DNA from 3 places in the Streptomyces sp. NPDC003284 genome. Region 1 is predicted to be linked to each of the others. Evidence: riboswitches for the same ligand, from Rfam matches in the RefSeq annotation. Region 1 holds a riboswitch; each other region holds the start of a gene.
The links. A riboswitch is a leader RNA that binds a small molecule or an ion and turns the genes downstream of it on or off. The one in region 1 is predicted to bind fluoride.
Positions count from the first base shown of each region.

Region 2: another riboswitch for fluoride. It lies ahead of ACWDYF_RS01905 (inorganic diphosphatase); the one in region 1 lies ahead of ACWDYF_RS32540 (NUDIX hydrolase).
Region 3: another riboswitch for fluoride. It lies ahead of ACWDYF_RS01880 (inorganic diphosphatase); the one in region 1 lies ahead of ACWDYF_RS32540 (NUDIX hydrolase).

Region 1 covers NZ_JBSFSI010000023.1:103,244-109,797, reverse strand. The annotation lists gene ACWDYF_RS32560 (MutS-related protein) at 1-111, shown strand, start outside; gene ACWDYF_RS32555 (MutS-related protein) at 108-1,691, shown strand; gene ACWDYF_RS32550 (manganese efflux pump MntP) at 1,655-2,230, shown strand; gene ACWDYF_RS32545 (diacylglycerol/lipid kinase family protein) at 2,265-3,236, opposite strand; gene ACWDYF_RS32540 (NUDIX hydrolase) at 3,261-3,776, opposite strand; fluoride riboswitch at 3,807-3,870, opposite strand; gene ACWDYF_RS32535 (hypothetical protein) at 3,952-4,482, opposite strand; gene ACWDYF_RS32530 (DUF211 domain-containing protein) at 4,494-4,778, opposite strand; gene ACWDYF_RS32525 (DUF190 domain-containing protein) at 4,823-5,173, opposite strand; gene ACWDYF_RS32520 (universal stress protein) at 5,232-5,693, opposite strand; gene ACWDYF_RS32515 (proton-conducting transporter transmembrane domain-containing protein) at 5,746-6,554, opposite strand, start outside.
Region 2 covers NZ_JBSFSI010000001.1:425,834-432,387, forward strand. The annotation lists gene ACWDYF_RS01895 (MFS transporter) at 1-1,085, shown strand, start outside; gene ACWDYF_RS01900 (hypothetical protein) at 1,108-1,437, opposite strand; fluoride riboswitch at 1,563-1,628, shown strand; gene ACWDYF_RS01905 (inorganic diphosphatase) at 1,675-2,175, shown strand; gene ACWDYF_RS01910 (2,3-bisphosphoglycerate-dependent phosphoglycerate mutase) at 2,210-2,932, shown strand; partial or broken gene eno (phosphopyruvate hydratase) at 2,986-4,255, shown strand; gene ACWDYF_RS01920 (adenosine deaminase family protein) at 4,428-6,056, shown strand; gene ACWDYF_RS01925 (TRM11 family SAM-dependent methyltransferase) at 6,218-6,554, shown strand, end outside.
Region 3 covers NZ_JBSFSI010000001.1:418,476-425,029, forward strand. The annotation lists gene ACWDYF_RS01855 (TetR/AcrR family transcriptional regulator) at 1-156, opposite strand, end outside; gene ACWDYF_RS01860 (MBL fold metallo-hydrolase) at 294-1,520, shown strand; gene ACWDYF_RS01865 (erythromycin esterase family protein) at 1,583-2,812, opposite strand; gene ACWDYF_RS01870 (TioE family transcriptional regulator) at 2,893-3,663, shown strand; gene ACWDYF_RS01875 (DUF2180 family protein) at 3,814-4,020, opposite strand; fluoride riboswitch at 4,183-4,263, opposite strand; gene ACWDYF_RS01880 (inorganic diphosphatase) at 4,332-4,823, opposite strand; fluoride riboswitch at 4,849-4,915, opposite strand; fluoride riboswitch at 5,028-5,091, shown strand; gene ettA (energy-dependent translational throttle protein EttA) at 5,132-6,554, shown strand, end outside.

The DNA of each region.
Region 1 (6,554 bases):
CGCACCTTCCGCATCGCACGCGGCCCCGCCGACGGCCTCTCCCACGCCGTCGCCGTCGCCGAACGCCACGGGCTCACCCACGACCGCCTGCGCGCCAGGATCCGGCCGTGAGGGCGCGGCTCCTGCACCGCGACCGCGACCCGGCCTGGGACACCGCGCCCGGCCCGCAGGAGGACGACCTGACGCGGGACCTGGACCTCGGGACGCTGTACGCGGCGATGGCCGACGGCGACGCCTTCCTGTACGAATGCGCCCGCCGGGTCATGATGTCCCCGCTCACCGACCCCGAGGAGATCCGCTACCGGCAGGACGTCCTGGCCGACTGCCTGCGGCAACCGGAGACGGTCCGCGAGCTGTACGCCCTGGCCACCGAGGCCCTGGCCCGCGAGAAGCGCGTCTTCGGCAGCTTCGTACGCTCCCCCGAAGCGTCCCTCGCCCGCTCGCTGGACGTCCTCGCGCTGTTCCTCGGACTCCTCCAGCGGCTGCGGCACCTGGCCGACACGCGTGCCGGGGAGTTCCGCTCCGCCGGGTTCCGACGATTCTTCGCCATGCTGGCCGCCGAACTCGACGACGACTGCCTCACCCGGCTGCGCGGCCACGCCGAGCGGCTGCGCTTCCGCGGCGGTGTCCTGGTCAGCGCCCGGCCGACCCACGGCTGCCGGGGCGCGGGATACGTGCTGCGCGAACCGCCGCACAAGCGCGGCTGGCGCGACCTGTTCACCTCCTTCGGACCCCCGGCGTACACGTACCACCTGCCCGAACGCGACGAAGCCGGGGCCAGGGCGCTCGGCGAGCTGCGCGGGCGCGGCCTCGACCTCGCCGCCGACGCGCTGGCCCGCTCCTGCGACCACATCCTGGCCTTCTTCACCGCGCTCCGCCGCGAACTGGGCTTCTGCACCGGCTGCCTCAACCTGCGCGCGGCGCTCGCCGCCCGCGGCGCACCGGTGTGCCGCCCCGATCCCGCGCCCCCGGGCACACCGGTCCTCACCTGCCGCGGCCTGTACGACGTGTGTCTCGCGCTGCGCGGCACCGGCCCCGTCGTCGGCAGCGACGTGGACGCGGACGGGGCCCGGCTGCTGGTGGTCACGGGGGCCAACGAGGGCGGCAAGTCCACCTTCCTGCGCGCCGTGGGACTGGCCCATCTCATGGCGCAGAGCGGCATGTTCGCCGCCGCCGTCTCCTTCGCCGCCGACCCGCGCGACCAGGTGTTCACCCACTTCCGGCGGGAGGAGGACCCGGACCTGGTCAGCGGCAAACTGGACGAGGAGCTGGCACGGATGAGCGGCATCGCCGACCGCCTCACCGCGCGCGGCCTCGTCCTGTTCAACGAGTCGTTCGCCGCCACCGACGAGCGGGAGGGCGCGGAGATCCACCGGCAGATCCTCGGCGCCCTGACCGAGGCGGGGGTGAAGGCGGTGTGCGTCACCCACCTCTACGAGCTGTCCCACGGCCTGTACACGCACCGCCCGCACGGCGCCGGGACCGTGTTCCTGCGCGCCGAGCGCACCCCCGACGGCCGCCGCACCCACCGGCTGGTCGAGGGCCCGCCCGAACCCACCGCCCACGGCGCCGATCTGTACGCGCGCGTCTTCGGCGAGCGGCCGACGGCTCCGGTGGGCGCGGCACCCCTCGACGAGCGCGGAACGGGACGCCCATGGACTGGCTGCGCACCGCGGTCACGGCCGATCTGATCGGCCTGGCGGCCAACTTCGACAACTGGGGGGTGGGCCTCGCCTACGGTGTCGCCGGGATCAGGTTCCCGCACCGGATCAACGCGCTCGTCAACACGGTCGGCCTGGGCAGCGTCCTGCTGGGCGCGTACGGGGGAGACCTCGTCTCACGCCGGGTGCCACCGGCCGCCGCCGGCCTGGTTGCGTGCGGGGTGCTCGTGTCGGTGGCGCTCCTCTACCTGTACCAGATGTACGTACGGCCCCGCCGCGTCCACCGCACCGCGCCGCCGGTGTCCGCGCCCCCCGGCCCGCGCCAGGGCCTGCTGCTCGGCGTCGGCCTGTCGTTCACCAATGTCGCCAACGGCTTCGGGGCCACGGTCTCGGCGGCGGTCCCGCTGTGGGGCGTCGCCGCGGCCGTCACGTTCTGGGGCTACGCGATGATCTGGCTCGGCAACAGACTGGGGACCGGGGTGGCCGCCAGGGTCGTCGGCGCCTGGTCGCCCGCCGTCGCCGCCGCCGTGCTGATCGGTGTCGGTGTGCACGAGGCGACCGGGACATAGCCCGGTTCCGGGCCCGCGCCGCCCGGCCCCACGGTCACTCCGCGGGCACCGGGCGGTACAGCAGCAGGGCGGCGGGCGCAGCCGTCAGGGTCAGCGCGTCGGGGGCGGTGGCCGTCTCGCCGTCGTAGGCGTAGGTCAGACCGCGCAGGCCGGTCAGCCGCAGCCGGGGCACGACGTGCTGTTCGGGAAGGACGAGCGCGTGCGGTGCGTCGACCGCCTCGGCCAGGAGGGCGGCCAGCCGCCCGTGCCGCTGCCCGGCGTCCGCGTCGAGCAGCCGCACGTCGAGCAGGCCGTCCGACAGCCGCTCGCGCGTCGGCAGGGCGTGCAGGGAGTGCTGCCGGTACACGCCGTTTCCCGCGAAGAGGAGCCAGAGGCGGCGTGGTGTGCCGTCCAGGCGCAGCGTGAAGGGCCGGGCGGTGCCGCTGGCCAGGGGCAGCGCCAGCGCCGTGGCGGCCCGCCGTCCGCAGCGGCGGCGGACCAGTTCCCGCAAGCGGACCAGATCGGCGTAGGCACCCAGGGCGAAGGTGTTCAGGAACACCCGGGGCGGCCGGTGGGCGCCCGGCGTGCCGATCAGGGCCACGTCGACGGCCGCTCCCCGGCCCTCCTGCACGGCGGCGGCCGCCACGGAGACGGAACGCAGACCGGCCGTACCGGCGAAGTGGTCGAGCGCGCCGCCGGGGAAGACGGCGAGCGGGAGGCCGTGGCGCAGCGCGGCGCGGGCCGCCGCGTTGACCGAGCCGTCACCGCCGACCACCCCCAGCGCCCCGCCCGCCTCGGCCGCCGAGCGGGCGGCCGCCTCCAGGGCGGCGGGCAGGCCGTCGGGGGAGCGGACGGTGACCGGGCGGGCCCGGGGCAGCAGGCTCCGCAACTCGGCGAGGGCGCGCTCCGCGCCGGTCGCGGCCGGGTTGGCCACCACCCGCAGTCCGGCCCCGCCGGGCAGCGGCCGTACGCGGGACGGGTCCGCGCGCCCCATCGGCGCCGGACGGCCCCGACGCTCCGCGGCCATGGCGCGCTCAGCCCCGTCCGGGCGTCACCGGGAACGGAACGGGGGGAGCAGGGGCAGCGCCGACAGGGCGCGGGTGACCCGGGTGCCGTTCTGCGGGCGCCACAGGTTGCCCAGGTAGGGCGCGTACCGGCGCCCGCCCCGGTGGAAGAGGCCCGGCAGATGGCCCGCCAGCGGCGGTTTCATGTCGAGCTCGCGCAGCCGGGGGAACGCCACGAACTCGGCCGTCATGCCCTCCTCCCGGGAGGCGGGCGTCTGGCCGGGCGCGCGGCCCGCGGTGAACACCAGGTCCACGGTCCGCCGCCCGCTGTCCGGATCGACGGCCTCCAGGACGAACGCGACCCGGGCCGGTTCCACCGCGAGGCCGGTCTCCTCGCGGGTCTCGCGGCGGGCGCAGGCCACCATGCTCTCGCCCGCGCGGGGGGTGCCGCCGGGCAGCACCCAGTCGTCCGCGCCCCGCGCGGTGCGGTGGACGAGCAGCACCGACTCGCCCCGGAAGACGACGGCGGAGCAGCGCAGCAGGACATCGTCGGGCATCCTCATGCCGATCTCCTCGCAGATGATGTGCGGGTGTTACCGGTAGAGGCCATCAGCAGGAGGTCCTGCGGTTGTGGCGAGCCCCATCGCCATGGCGACGCCCTCCCATTGTGGCGTACGTCCCCGGTCCGTCCGCAAGTCCTCCGCGCGGCCCGGCGGACCCCGCGCGCGGCCCGGCCGGTCACGCGATGCGCAGCCGGATGCCGACCCAGGTGGTCGCGACGCCGCCCGCCGCCATGGCCAGCGCCCACAGGACGGGGCGGGCGGTCAGGAGACGGGCGAGTGCGGCGCCGAGGACGGACAGGGCGAGGACGGCGAGGGCCACGACGATCCACGGCGGGCCGGGCAGGACCGCGCCCAGCGCGAGCGGCAGCGCGGCCCCCGCGAAGCTGGCCGCACAGGCGACGAGCGCGGCCCGCCAGGACCGCAGCAGGGCGAGCCGCCCCAGGTGCGTGGTGGCCATCTTCCGGTCGTGGCCGAGGCTGAGCTGCCGGGTGATGTGCGCGAGATGGGCCCGGCGTTCGGCGTAGTCGGCCACCATGACGGTGAAGGCGGAGGTGACCAGCGCGGCACAGCCGACCCGCACCGCCAGGCTCCAGCTGACCGGTGTGCCGGACCCGGTGAGGGAGGCGGAGGCGAGGGTGAGGGCGTTGAGCAGGCCGTCGGTGATCCCGAGGACGAGGGGGAGCCGGACGGTCTCGGCGGCCCTCATGACGGAGACGGTCATCTCTTGCGGGGGGTCCGGTCGAGTGTGTAGGCGCCCGCGACCACCTCGTCGGTGCTGTGCACGACGGCACCGGCGTGCTCGATGGCCCGCTGGATGGCCGGCAGGTCCAGGTCGTCGCCCTCGATGGTGACGTCGGTCCCGATGGTCTCGACGTCGATCTCGGTCACGGAGATGTTGACGGCCTGGACGCCCGGCACGTTCTCGATCTTCTGCGCCAGATGGGTGAGGCTCGGCTCGCTGATGGCCATGTCGACATCGAGGACCAGTCGGCGGATCGGCATGAGCGGTGTCCTTGTCGAAGTGCCTGCGTGTCCTGTCGGTGTGCCTACGCGCCGGGACGGTCGTCCGGGCCGAAGCGGACCAGTTCGCATTCCTCCAGGATGGCCGCCCCTTCGGAGACGATCCCGTCGAGCTCCGGCAAGAACGCCCGTACCTTCTCCGGGGAGTCGGCGAAGACGACCGCCATGGGCAGGTCCTCGCTCAGGGACAGGATGCGCTGGGTGTGGATGCGGGAGTGGGCGCCGTAGCCCTCGACACCGCGGAAGACGCTGGCCCCGGCGATGCCCGCCTTGTGCGCGCGGTGCACGATCTCGGTGGCCAGGGGCTTGTGGTGCACGGTGTCGTTCTCGCCCACGAGGACGGTGACCTTCAGTCCGGGGCGGGTGTGCCTGCTCATGCGCGGTTGCTCCGTTCGGTTGATGTACTGCTCGTGGGTTCCTGGTGCGGGGGCGTTCTCACCCGGTGTCCTCGGGGGGCGCCGCGGCGGGGACCACGAGCACGGGCAGGGCGGCCCGCTCGGTCACCCGCCGCACCACGTCGCCCAGCGGCCGGGCCCGCAGATGGCTGTCCGCGCCGTGGCGGCCCAGGACGATCAGGTCGCAGCCGTGCTCGGCGGCGCTCGCGACGAGGTCGGCGGCGATGTCCGTGCCGGTGCCCCAGTCCAGGCGGAGCTGCCCGGCGAAGGGCGGCAGCGCCTGCCACGCCCGGTCGAAGCGCTCCTGCGCCCAGGCGCGCTGGGCGCCGAGGTCGCGGGTGCGCTCACCGCCGGTCTCGGTGTGCTCGGACGGTACGAGCACGGCGCGCACCAGGACGCCGCCCCGGTCGCCCGCCAGGGCGACCGCGGCCGCCAGCGCCGCGCGGGCGGCGGGCGAGGCGTCCCAGCCGACGAGGATCCTGTGGAACGGTGACGCGGTCATGGGCCTCCTCCTTCACGAGGACGGGTCGCGGGCACGGCCGCCGCCGGGCCGCTCATGACAGGGCCGCCACAAGCGCCAGGGCGCCGACCAGGGCGATCAGCATGTAGGTCAGATAGGCGTCCAGGCGGCCGCACTGGAGGCGTTTGGCCGCGGCCACCAGCGCGCGCAGCGGACGGTAGAACGGCTGGTACAGATACACCTCGACGACCTCCACCACGTCGGACGCGTAGTCGAGGGTGCCTCCGGTCGCCGCCGTGCGCACCGGCCCGGCACCCTCCGGTCCCGGGTCCGGTCGCGCCGGTCCCGGTTCCGGTGGTTCTCCGGCAGGGGTGGCGCGGGTCCGGGTGCGCAGCACGGCGCCCAGGACACGCCGGGTCGGGTTGGCGTACCCGAAGGGGGTGTACCGGTCGTCGCCGTGCACACCGCCGCTCGCCGAACGCCACGCCGGGACCCGCCGCACCCGCAGGGCCCCGCCGCGCGAGGCCGCCACCAGCAGCACCAGGACGCCCGCGCACAGCACCGGCATCACCACCCACAGCCAGCTCGGGGAGAGGCTGGAGAACCCGGCGAAGACGGGCTGCACGACCCAGGGAGAGACCAGCGCGCCCGCGCTGACCTCCTGCGGCACCAGCGGTGCCAGACCCGCGCCGATCACCCGCAGCTGAAGCGGGGTCAGGGCGGCGGCGGCCAGGCCGCCCAGGGCCAGCAGCAGGACGCCCGCGCGCCCCGCGGCCCCCAGGTCCGCCCGGCACGGGGCGCGGCGGGCCGGACGGTCGTCCCGGGGGCCGAGGACGACCATGCCGACGATCCGGACGAAGGTGACCGAGGCGAAACCCGCGGTCAGCGCGATCAGGGCGCCCG
Region 2 (6,554 bases), on a different contig from region 1:
CCCACGAGGGCGCGCGCGGCATCACCGGCCCCTTCCTCGGCTCGCTCGGCGCCGGTGCCCTCGCCGTCTCCGTGATCGCGGGCGCCGGCGAACTCCTCGGCTACGCACTGCGGTTCGTGTCCGGCCGGGCCGCCGACCGCACCGGCCGGTACTGGCCGATCACCGCCGCCGGCTACCTGGTGCAGATGGTCGCGGTGCCGCTGCTCGCCCTGGCCGGGCAGTGGCCGGTGGCCGCCGTGCTGATCGCCGCCGAGCGCGCCGGACGCGCCCTGCGCACCCCCGCCCGGGACGCGATGCTCGCCCACGCCACCGCCGAGCTGGGCCGCGGCCGGGTCTTCGGCGTACGGGAGGCCCTGGACGCGGCCGGCGCGATGACCGGCCCGCTCGTCGTGGCCGGTGTGCTCGCGCTGCACGGCGGCTACCGCACGGGCTTCGCCGTGCTCGCCGTACCGGCCGCGCTCACCCTGCTCGTCCTGGCCGCCGCGTGGCGGCAGTACCCCGACCCGTCCGGCCTGGACACCGGCGAGGACGTCCCCGGCAGACACGGCACCCCCCGGGCCTTCCGGACCTATCTGGCGGCCATGGGCCTGATCGCCGCCGCCTACGCCGACTACCCGCTCATCGCCTACCACTTCGGCCGGGCGCACGTCGTCGCCGCCCCCTGGATCCCCGTCCTGTACGCCGTCGCCATGGCCACCGAGGCCCTCGCCGCGCTCACGCTCGGCCGTCTGTTCGACCGGTGGGGGCTGCGGACGGTGGTGGGCGCGACCCTGCTGACGGCGTGCTTCCCGCCGCTGGTCTTCCTCGGCGGCCCGGTGGCCGCCGTGTGCGGCGTGGTGCTGTGGGGGCTGGGCACGGCCGCCCAGGAGTCCGTGGTCCGGGCCGCCCTCACCGGCATGACCGCCCCCGGCCGCCGGGCCTCCGCCTTCGGCCTCTTCGACACCGGCTTCGGCCTGTGCTGGTGCGCGGGCAGCCTCGCCCTCGGGGCCCTCTACGACCACTCCGTCACCGGCCTGGTGGTCTTCTCCGTAGCCCTGCAACTGGCCGCGGTCCCGCTGCTGCTCAAGGTGCGCCACATCGCCTGAGCGCCGCGCGGGACCGGGCGGCTCACCGCAGCAGCCGCATCAGCACGTCCTCGGCCCTCCCGTAGGCCTGCGAGCCCACCCGCAGCCGCCACACGGTCCCCGGCGCGCCTTCGCCCGGCGTCACGACCCGGACCGGCCGGGGCGCGGGCGCCGCGTGCGCGGGCACCCCCGCCTCGCGCAGCGCGTCGAGCACCTCGTCGACCCGGCGCGCGGGGATGTCGGCGACCGGCGCCCAGGACACCGCCCGCAGACCGTTGCCCCGGCCCCCGGGCGGCAGCCACGCGGGCGCGAAGAGTCCCGCCGAGACAGTGAGGTGCGCGCTCCCGTGGGAGCTGGAGACGGCGCCGGACATGGCATCCTCCCCGGGTCTTCCCGCACCTCCAGCGTACGTCGCGGGGCTCCGCCCACGGAGCTGCTCCGTCCGGCGTACCCTGGATACCCGTGCAGGTGATCCATGGGGCACACTGTGGATGCGCCCAGCGCGTCGGTGATGGGGCTCACCGCGAACCGCGGCATCATGCCGCTGACGGTCCCTGGCAGAACAGCTGAGCCGTGCCATGAGGACGGCTCCCGTCGCCAGGAGGCTCCCGTGGAGTTCGATGTGACCGTGGAGATCCCGCAGGGGTCCCGCAACAAGTACGAGATGGACCACGAACTGCACCGCATCCGGCTGGACCGGCTGCTGTTCACCTCCACCAAGTACCCGGCCGACTACGGCTACATCGAGGGCACCCTGGGCCGCGACGGCGACCCGCTGGACGCGCTGGTGCTCACCGGCGAGCCGACCTTCCCCGGCTGCGCCGTCGAATGCCGGGCGGTGGGCATGTTCGTCATGAAGGACGAGCACGGCCCGGACGAGAAGATCCTCTGCGTCCCCGCCCACGACCCGCGCTACGCGCCCCTGCGGGACATCGACGACGTCCCCGAGTTCGACCGCCTGGAGATCACCCACTTCTTCGAGGTCTACAAGGACCTGGAACCCGGCAAGTCCGTCGAGGGCTCCCACTGGGAGGGCCGCGAGCAGGCGTACGCGGAGATCGGTGCCGCCCGGGAGCGGGCCGCGGCCACCCCGGGAACGACCGGTGACTGAGCCGCGCGCCCGCCCGGTGGGCACCCTGGTCCTCATGCGGCACGGCCAGAGCACCACCAACGCGGAGGGCCGCTTCACCGGCTGGACCGACGTGCCCCTCACCCCCCGGGGCGAGGAAGAGACCGTCCGGGCGGCCCGGTCGATCGCCCGCGAAGGGCTCCTGCCGGACGTCGTCCACACCTCCCTGCTGCGCCGCTCCGTGCACAGCGCCGACCTCGCCCTCGGCACGCTGGACCGGCTGTGGATCCCCGTACGCCGCAGCTGGCGGCTGAACGAGCGCCAGTACGGGGCCCTGACCGGCCGCCTCAAGCACGAGGTCCGGCAGGAGGCGGGCCCCGGCCGCTACCGGCACTGGCGCCGCTCGCTGCACGGCCGCCCCGCCCCGCTGCCCGCCGACGCGCTGGCCCGGCTGCGCGCCGACCCGCGCTACGCGGCCCTGCGTCCCGACGCGGTGCCCGCCGTGGAGAGCCTGGCCGACATGATCACCCGGGTCGTCCCCTACTGGACCGACGTCCTCGTACCCCAACTGCGCACCGGAGCCACCGTGCTGGTCGTCGCGCACGGCAACTCCCTGCGCGCGCTGGCGGCCGTGCTGGACCGCCTCACCGGCGACGAGGCGGAACGGCTCGACATCCCCACCGGCGCACCCCTGCGCCACGACTTCGACGGCGACCTGCGTCCCCTCGTACGCCACGGCACCTACCTGGACCCCGGCAGCGCCGCCCGCGCCGACCTGGTGGCCGCCGAGGGCCACTGACCCCGGCGCCCCGCCCTCGATCCACCACCCCCGCACCCCGGAGGAAGACCCCCATGACTCTGCGCCCCGCCGAGCTGCACGCCGTCGAGATCCTCGACTCCCGCGCCCGCCCCACCCTCGCCGTCACCCTCACGACCGACGACGGCACCCGGACCCGGGCCGGTGTGCCCTCCGGGGCCTCCACCGGCACCCGGGAGGCCGTCGAACTGCGCGACGGGGACGAGGCCCGCTACCGGGGCCAGGGCGTCCTGGCCGCGGTCGGGCACGTCAACGGCGAGATCGCCCGCGCCCTGACCGGCCGCGCCTTCGACTCGGCCGCCGACCTCGACCGGGCACTGATCGAGCTGGACGGCACCGGCACCAAGTCCCGGCTCGGCGCCAACGCCGTCGTCGGGGTCTCCCTCGCCGCCTGGCGCGCCGAGGCCGCCCTCGCCGGGCGGGAGCTGTGGCAGCACCTCGCCCGGGTCGCGGGCACCACCCCGCGGCTGCCGGTGCCGCACTTCAACGTCGTCAACGGCGGCGCCCACGCCGCGAACGCGCTCGACTTCCAGGAGTTCATGCTCGCCCCGCTCGGCGCGCCGAGCCTGCCCGAGGCGGTGCGGGCCGGAGCGGAGATCTACGGGCGGCTCAAGGCCCGGCTCGCCGCGGAAGGGCACACCACCGGGCTGGGCGACGAGGGCGGCTTCGCCCCCGCCGTCGACCGGCCCGAGGACGTCCTGCGGCTGCTCGTCGAGGCGATCGGCGACGCGGGCCACACCCCCGGCCGGGACGGGGTGGCCATCGCCCTGGACCCGGCGGCCAGCGAGTTCCGCGACGGCGACGGCTACCGGGTGGCGGGAGAGCAACTGAGCACGGACCGCCTCATCGACCGCTTACGAGGAGATCGTCGACCGCTTCCCGGTCTGGTCGATCGAGGACGGCCTGGCCGAGGACGACTGGGACGGCTGGGTCCGGCTGACCGCCCGGCTGGGCCACGGGACGCAGATCATGGGCGACGACATCTTCGTCACCAACCCGGCCATCCTCACCGAGGCGATCGGCCGGAAGGTCGCCAACTCCGCGCTCATCAAGGTCAATCAGATCGGCACCGTCACCGAGACCCTGGAGGCGATGCGGATCTGCCGGGAGGCCGGGTACACGCAGATGGTCTCCCACCGCTCGGGCGAGACCGAGGACGCCTTCATCGCCGACCTGGCCGTCGGCACCGGCTGCGGCCAGCTCAAGTCCGGTGCCCCGGCCCGCGGGGAGCGCGTCGCCAAGTACAACCGGCTGATCGAGATCGCCGAGGCCCACCCCGAGCTGCAGTTCGGACTGGCCGGCTGACGCGGCACACCCGCCCCGCCCGGCGCCGGACCGACGGCGCCCGGCGGGGCGCACGCGCGCGGCGGTCCGGGGTGAGCACCCCGTACGGCCGCGGGCCGGTGTCACCCTGTCGAGTGGATCTCCGCCCGCTCGCCTGACCCGGGGCGCCCGGCATCGTGATGATGCAGGCGTGATTACCGAATCCACGCGGTCCGGGCCCCGACGCAGGGCTCTGACCACCTCAGGTGTCGTCCTGTTCACCGCGCTCTCGACGCTGGCCGCCGTACCGGCCGCGCCGGCCGCCGCCTCCGCCACGGCCGCCCGGCCCGCGAGCCGCCCCGCCGCCGCACGGCCGCCCGCCACCCGGGCGGAAGCCGCGACCGACGCCTACCTGCGCTCGATCCGGCGCGACCCCGCGGCCCTGCGCCGCTTCTTCCAGCGCATGCCCAAGGGCGGCGACCTGCACAACCACCTCTCCGGCGCGGTCACCACCGAGTACCTCGTCGAACTGGCCGCCGAGGACGGCCTGTGCATCCAGACCGCGACGATGACGGCCGTGCCCCCGCCCTGCGGCGCCGGTACCCGGCCCGCCGCCGACGCCCGCACCGACAAGGCGTTCCGCGACGCGATCGTGCGCGCCTGGTCCATGCAGGACTTCCCGCCCGGCGGCAACGGCCACGACCACTTCTTCGACACCTTCGGCAAGTTCGGCGAGGTGACCTGGCGCCACCGGGGCAAGCTGCTCGCCGACGTCGCCGACCACCTCGCCGTCCAGAACCAGTCCTATCTGGAGACGCTGGTCACGCCCGCCTCCGACGGCGCGAAGAAGCTCGCCGACCAGGTCGGCTGGGACCCCGACCTGGCCGCCCTGCACCGCAAGTTGACGGCCGGCGGCGGACTCGACCAGGTGGTCGCCCAGGCCCGTACGGAAGCCGACGACGGCGACGCCGAGTTCCGCACCGCCGAGCACTGCGGGACCAGGACCGCCCGTCCCGGCTGCACCGTCACCGTGCGCTGGATCTCCCAGGTCTCGCGCGGCAGTTCACCGCAGCGCGTCTTCACACAGATGGCCCTCGGCATGCGCCTGTCCGAGCGCGACCACCGCTTCGTCGCGGTCAACCTGGTCCAGCCGGAGGACGGCGAGACCGCCCTGCGCGACTACAGCCTCCAGATGCGCATGCTCAAGTACCTGCGCACCGTCTACCCGCACGCCCATCTCACCCTGCACGCCGGGGAGCTGTGGCCGGGCCTGGTCAAGCCCGCCGACCTGAAGTTCCACATCAAGGAGGCGGTGGACGTCGCCGGTGCCGAGCGCATCGGCCACGGCGTCGACCTCGTCCACGAGGACGACTGGCAGCGCACCGCCCGCACGATGGCCGCCCGGGAGACGGCCGTCGAGGTGCCGTTCACCAGCAACGCGCAGATCCTCGGCGTCAAGGGCGCCGAGCACCCCTTCGGGACCTACCGCCGCTACGGCGTACCGGTCGTGCTCGCCACCGACGACCCCGGGGTGAGCCGGATCGACATCACCCACGAGTACCAGTACGCCTCCCTGACGTACGCGCTGGCCTACCCCGAGCTGAAGGACCTGGCGCGGGCCTCCCTGGAGTACGCGTTCGCGCCCGGTGCCAGCCTCTGGCAGGGCAACCCCACCCGCTCCGGCTACACGTCCGTGGCCGCCTGCCGCGGGGTGCGCCCCGGCGTCGACCGGCCGGGCGGCGCGTGCGCCCGGCTGCTGGACGCCAGCCTCAAGGCGCGGCTGGAGTGGCGCCAGGAGATCGCCTTCCACCGCTTCGAGGCGTCGGCGGGCCGGACCCGCTGACCGTGCGCGCCCGGTCCGGTGCCCCGCACCGGGCCGGGCGCGGCGGGCGGCTCGGGTAAGGTCGGTGTGTCATTCAACCGGCCCCGAGCAGGGCCGCGCCCCGGGCACCAGCACCACCGCGGCCGCCGCCGGAAGCCCCTGGAAAGCAGGATCCGCAACACATGAGCAGGTACGGGTTTCTCGTCTCGCCCTCGCACAACCGCGTGTACGCCCGGTCGGCGCCCGCGCTGGCCCTGGCGGAGCTGGAGGCGTTCGGCGAGACCGTGATCGACGGCGGTGTCCGGGACACCGGCGTCACCGAGATCGGCGGGGTGCCCTACGTCACGTTCAGCGCCGCGGAGCTGTCCGGCACCGACATCCGGCTGCTGTCGAACCTGTCGTCGCTGTACGCCCTCTTCGCCGTCGAGGGCGATCTGCTGCGGCCGGTCGCCAGGCAGCCCCTCGACCTGTTCGAGAGCGACCTGCTCACCATCCAGAAGTACGCGGGCAAGACCAACG
Region 3 (6,554 bases), on a different contig from region 1:
CGAGAAGTGGTAGAGCACCAGCGCGTTGCTCACCCCGAGGACCGCGGCCACGTCGGCGATCCGCACCGCCGCCACACCGCGCGCCTCGATCTGCCCGATGGCGGCCCGCAGCAACTCCTCGCGCCGCTCCGCCACGCTCAACCGCACTCTCGCCACGCGAGTCACCCTAATGGGTCTTGCCTCTCAGACAAGATCTGTGCCAGGCACCCGGCGGGGACGGCGCGGGGCGGCCCGGGAACGGCGCGGCGGCCCCCTCATAATGGACCACCTGAGCGACCCCACCTGGAGGTAACGTGGCCGGCTTCCGTCCCTCGATTCCCGGGCTGAGCGCCCTGCGGCCCGAGGCCTTCGGCGTGGACCCCGGCGGTGCGCGCATGGCGCGGATCCGCCGCTCCCCGCACTTCAAGGACGGCGTCTTCCAGAACCCGGGAGGCCCGGCGAGCATCCGGCCCTCGGGCTCGATGCTCGACTTCGCCAAGCACTACTTCGACAAGGACGAGCGGGTCCGGCGCTCGCCCCGGGGCAATATCCCGGTGCACGCCACCACCTTCGCCGACCTGGCCCGTCCCGCGGCCAGCGGACTGCGCCTGACCTGGCTCGGGCACTCCAGTGTGCTCGTGGAGATCGACGGGCACCGGGTGCTCTTCGACCCGGTGTGGGGCGAGCGCTGCTCGCCGTTCCCCTTCGCGGGCCCCCGCAGGCTGCACCCGGTGCCCCTGCCGCTGGCCGCGCTCGGCCCGGTCGACGTGGTGGTCATCTCCCACGACCACTACGACCACCTGGACCTGCCCACCATCAAGGCGCTGGCCGCCACGGACACCCTCTTCGCGGTGCCGCTCGGCGTCGGCGCCCACCTCGAACACTGGGGTGTCTCCGCCGACCGGCTGCGCGAACTGGACTGGCACGAGGCCACCAAGGTCGGCGGACTGACCCTGACCGCCACCCCCGCCCGGCACTTCTGCGGCCGCGGCCTGCGCAACACCCAGCACACCCTGTGGGCCTCCTGGGTCGTCGCCGGTGACGAGCACCGCGTCTACCACAGCGGCGACACCGGCTACTTCGACGGCTTCCGGGACATCGGCGCCGACCACGGCCCCTTCGACGCCACGATGATCCAGCTCGGCGCGTACTCCGACTTCTGGCCCGAGGACCAGCCGGACGCCGGGCCGCTGCCGGGCGCCTGGCCGGACATCCACATGAACCCCACCCAGGGCGTGCAGAGCCACCTCGACCTGCAACAGGGCCGGGCCGAGGGCGTCATGCTGCCCATCCACTGGGGGACGTTCAACCTCGCCCTGCACCCCTGGTCGGAACCGGCGGAGTGGGCGCTGGCCGCGGCGGACGCGGTCGGCCAGGCACTGGCCCTGCCCGTCCCGGGCCGGCCCTTCGAACCGGCCGGTGAGCTGCCCGCGCTCCCGTGGTGGCGCGACGTGTCCCGGTCGGCCCGCGCCCGCAGGTGGCCGGCGCCCGAACTGGGCCTGAGCACCGCCCGCGGCCTCGACCTGCTGGCCGAGGACTGAACGAAGACTGACGAGGACTGAGCCACCCGCCGCGCCCGTGCGGCCTCCGCCGCGCCCTGCTGTCAGGTGTGCGCCCGTCCGGCCTCCGGGACGTCCTTCACGAACACGATCCCGTCGGTCCGGGCCAGGTGCGCCGGGTCGAGCGGGGCGTAGCCGTGGTACGGCGACTGCCGGGGGACGGGCGGGATGCCGCTCGCGAGGGCGTCCGCAAGGCCGCGCGCGTCGACGACACGGGGACAGTCGGCTCCCGGGAGGGCGTACAGGATCCCTTCGAGGGTGTCCGGCGGCGGGATGTCCACGCCCCGGTGGCGGAGCGTGCCGAGGGCGGTGGCCAGGAACGCGTACCGCTCGCCCAGGCGGGCGCCCACCAGCGCGCCCGCGCTCCACCACCGCACAGGAGTGCCGTCCATGCGGATGGTGCTCTGCTCCCGCTGGAGATGGCCGTTGTGGGCGTGGACCAGGACCGGGCCGCGTTCGGCGAGGGCCAGCAGGTTGGCCGCCATCATCCGGTCCCGCAGGGCCACCAGCCAGGTCATCCGGGCCGGTGAGGTGTCGGCCGTCCGGGAGTGGTAGCGCAGCAGCCCGGCGGCGGTACGCCCGTACAGGCGCGCCCGTTCCAGCTCCGGTGGCGCGGCCGCCTCCATGAGCAGCGGTGTCTGGGTGTCGAGCAGCGTCACCAGGTCGTCGGCGATCAGCCGGAGCCGCGCGGCCTCGGCCGAGCGCCCCACCGACCGGGCCGGGTCCCGCATCGCGGCCGGTTCGCTCCAGCGGCCGTCGGCGCCGAGCAGCCGGTCCAGCTCCGGCGCGGCGCACGGAAGCAGACCGGCGTCCACCCGGGCGGCGAGAAAGGCGTGCAGCGCGGTCAGGGCGTGCCGGGGGCTCTCGGCGCCGGTCATCTCCAGCGGGCCGTCGATCCCGGCGAAGCGCACCCGCTCGGACAGCGGTCGCCCCTCGTTGAACTCCCGCATCCAGCGCACCAGTTCACGGTTGGGCGCCGACACGTTGAACCACTCGTGACTGAAGCCGCGCTCCATCACCTCGTCCAGGGAGCCCCTGCCCCAGGTGACGTAGTCGTCCACGGCCAGGCCCCGCAGACAGTCGCTCTCGATCGCGATGGTGCGGTACCCCTCTTCCTCGACGAGTTGCCGGAACAGCGCGTCGCGCGGTGCGAGGAGCGCGTCCTCGCCGTGGGTGGGCTCGCCCAGGGCGAGGATCCGGGGCCGGGACGGGAGCAGCCGCAGCACGGCGGCGGCGTCCACGGCATGGGCGGTGTTCCTGATACCGGTAGCCATGCCTTCAACGCTATCGTTGAACCCTCCGTGGAAACTTTTTCCGACCACCCCCTTCAAGAGCCCCGGAAAACGGCAGGATCATGGAGTCCAACCCTCAAAGCACCCGACGGCTCAGGCCGGTCGACCTGGCCCGTGCGCACGGGGTGTCGACCCAGGCGGTCAGGAACTACGAGGAGGCCGGCATCCTCCCGGCCGCCGCCCGCACCGAGCACGGCTACCGCACCTACACCCCGTTGCACGCGCGCGCCCTGCGCACCTTCCTCGCCCTGGTGCCCGGCCACGGCCACCGCACGGCGGCCGCGGTGATGCGGGCGGTCGGGGAGGGCGCGGTGGAGGAGGCACTGCGCCTGATCGACGAGAGCCACGCCCAGCTCCTGGAGGACCGGCTGACCCTCCAGGCGGTCGAACAGGCCCTCCGGGGCCTCAACACACCCGCCGCGCCCGGTTCCGGCCCGGTGCCCGCCTCCGCCCCGCGCGCCGGGGACTCCGGTCCGCGGGCCGGGACCTCGGGCGGCTTCATCGGCCCGCTGGCCGGGCGGCTCGGCATCCGGCCCGCGACCCTGCGCAAGTGGGAGCGCGCCGGACTGGTCCGCCCGCGCCGCGATCCGCGCACCGGCTACCGGGTGTACGACGAGGCCGCCGTGCGCGACGCCCGGCTGGTGCACCAGCTCAGACGCGGCGGCCATCCGCTGGAGCAGATCGCGCCGTTGATCGAACGGGTCCGCGCGGCGGGCGGCCCCGAACCGCTGGAGGCCACCCTGCGCGACTGGCGGGACCGGCTCAGCGACCGCGGGCGCGCCCTGCTGGCCGGGGCCGCCGAACTGGACGCGTATCTGCGCGAGCGCGGCTGACGGACGGAGCGCGCGAGGATGGGGTGAGGGGTGCGCCGGTCAGGACACGGCGCACCCCTCACCTGTGCCCTTCTCGCGACCGGGGCGCGCGGGTGTGCGCCTCGGAGGGACCCGCGCTGAAGGGCGGTCGGGGCAGGTGCCGGGAACCGGTCACCCGCTGCGCTCCGCGGCGAGGCAGGTGCGGCACACCATCCGCCGCGCTGCACGCGGCTTGGTGGCCAGACCGGCCCCGGTCAGGTCGTGCAGCGTCTGCGGAGTGGGCCGCCCGTGACCGCGGCAGATCCCCGCGCCGCACGTACGGCAGACGGCGACGGCGGCCGTCGTGACGTCGAGTTCCTGACAGTCGAAGCAGATCATCGCATCGCTCCGTCCCGGTCGGGGCCGGACGGGCGCGGCGCACCCGGCGGGTGCCCCGGACGCGGGCGGCGCTCCGGGCGGTGCGGGGGAGTGGGTCCGTGAGCGTGCACGGACGACGGCGAAGCGTCCACGTGGGTACCTCCCGAGGGCATGCGGTCCTGACGTCGGTCAGGAACCATCAGCCCGGAGGAGGGCGGTTCGGGCCGGAGAACGGCCCAGGCGGGATCCATCGCCGAGTCCGAGTGAACCGGTCCGGGCGGCGCCGGTCAAGGCCGCCGCCGCCATCGGTGTCCCGGCCCCGCGGCGCGGGTCTAGTCCAGACAGCCCGTGAGACGCGCGTACGCCTGCCGGGCCCGGGTCAGGAACTCCTCGGCGGCCGCGGGGTCTTCGCACTCCTCGACCCGCCAGTGGTGCGCCGGGTCGAGCCGGTGCAGCACGGTGGCGAGGGTGCCCTCGTCCGCATGCCAGGCACGCAGCGCCCGTACGCCGGTGAGGGCCGCGAAGTTGGCGTCGTGCGCCGGTACACACACCAGCTCCGGGCACGGACGGCCGTCCCTGAGCGCGTGCACCAGCGCGACCGGCCGGGCCCGCACGGTCCGGCCCGGCAGCGCCGGTTCCTCCATCAGCAGCAGGACGGCGGTCGGCTCGCCGTCCTCGGTGAGGGTGTCGTCGATCCGGCCGGCGCCGACCGGGTAGCCGGTCACGCGGGTCGAGCCCGCGGCGGCCACGTCGTGCCCGTCCGATCCGTCGTGCGGTGCGAACGGCGATCCGACCGTCGCCGCCACCATGACCATGATCTCCATCGCAGGCTCCTCCCGTGGTACGGCGGTCCACGTAGAGGCCATCAGCACGGCGGTCCGTGCGGTCACGGGCGAGCCCCATCGCCCCGGCACGTTCATTCTCCCCGGCCCGGCCGCCGGATATGCCTGCCTTGTCCACCTGACGTCCGTCGCCACCGGGTGCGGGCGGCTCGGGCTGGCGCGCGGACGCCCGCTGTGGGCACCATGGACGGAGACGGCGATGAGGCTCGCCCTTGACCGCACACCCCGTGCTGATGGCCTCTGTGAACGACGGCCGCCTCCCCGGCGGCCCGGTTACGGAGGCATCGCGGATGTACGCGTACACGATGCGCAACGTGCGGATGGCCCACGGCGACAAGGTCGTCCTGGACGACGTCACCCTCTCGTTCCGGCCCGGCGCCAAGATCGGCGTGGTCGGCCCCAACGGCATGGGCAAGTCCACCCTCCTGCGGATCATGGCGGGACGCGAACAGCCCGCGCGCGGGCAGGCGGCCCCGGCCCCGGACACCCGCGTCGGCATCCTGGAGCAGGAGCCCCGGCTCGACGACACGGCCACCGTCCGGGACAACGTCGAGGAGGGCGTCGCGGGCGTCCGGGACATGCTGCGCCGCTACGAGGAGGTCACCGCGCGCCTCGGCCGGGCCGAAGGACCGGAGGCGCAGGACCTCCTGGACGAACTCGGCGCGCTCCAGGAGGCCCTGGACCACGCGGGCGCCTGGGACATCGACTCCCGCCTGGAGCAGGCCATGGACGCCCTGCGCTGCCCGCCGCCCGGCACCCCGGTCCGCGGACTGTCGGGCGGTGAGCGCCGCCGGGTCGCGCTGTGCCGGCTGCTGCTGTCCCAGCCGGACCTGCTGCTCCTGGACGAGCCGACCAACCACCTGGACGCCGAGTCCGTGGCCTGGCTGGAACAGCACCTGGCCGACTACCCGGGCACGGTCGTCGCGGTCACCCACGACCGGTACTTCCTGGACAACGTCGCCCGCTGGATCCTGGAGATCGACCGCGGCCGCGTCCACCCCTACGAGGGGAACTACTCCACCTACCTGGAGACCAAGGCCGCCCGCCTCCAGGTGGAGGGCCGCAAGGACGCCAAGCGGCAGAAGCGGCTCGCCGAGGAACTGGCCTGGGTGCGCGCGGGCGCCAAGGGCCGGCAGGCCGCCTCCAAGGCACGCGTGCAGCGCTACGAGGAACTGGCGAGCGAGGCCGCGCGCCGCCGCGAACCGGACTTCGAGGAGATCCGGATCCCGCCGGGCCCGCGCCTGGGCAGCCTCGTCCTGGAGGCCGACCACCTCACCAAGGGCCACGGCGACCGGCTGCTGATGGAGGACCTGTCCTTCTCGCTGCCGCGCGGCGGCCTCGTCGGCGTGATCGGCCCCAACGGCGTCGGCAAGACGACGCTCTTCAGGATGATCGTCGGCGAGGAGCGGCCCGACAGCGGCACCCTGCGCCTGGGCGACACGGTCCGCATCTCCTACGCCGACCAGGACCGCGCCGGGCTCGACCCGGCCGCCGGCGTGTGGGAGGCGGTCTCCGGCGGCCAGGAGCACCTGCGCGTCGGCGGTGTGGAACTGCCCTCGCGCGCCTATGTCGCCACCTTCGGCTTCAAGGGCGCCGACCAGCAGAAGCCCGTCGGCCTGATGTCCGGCGGCGAGCGCAACCGGCTCAACCTGGCGCTCACCCTCAAGCAGGGCGGCAACCTGCTGCTGCTGGACGAGCCGACCAACGACCTCG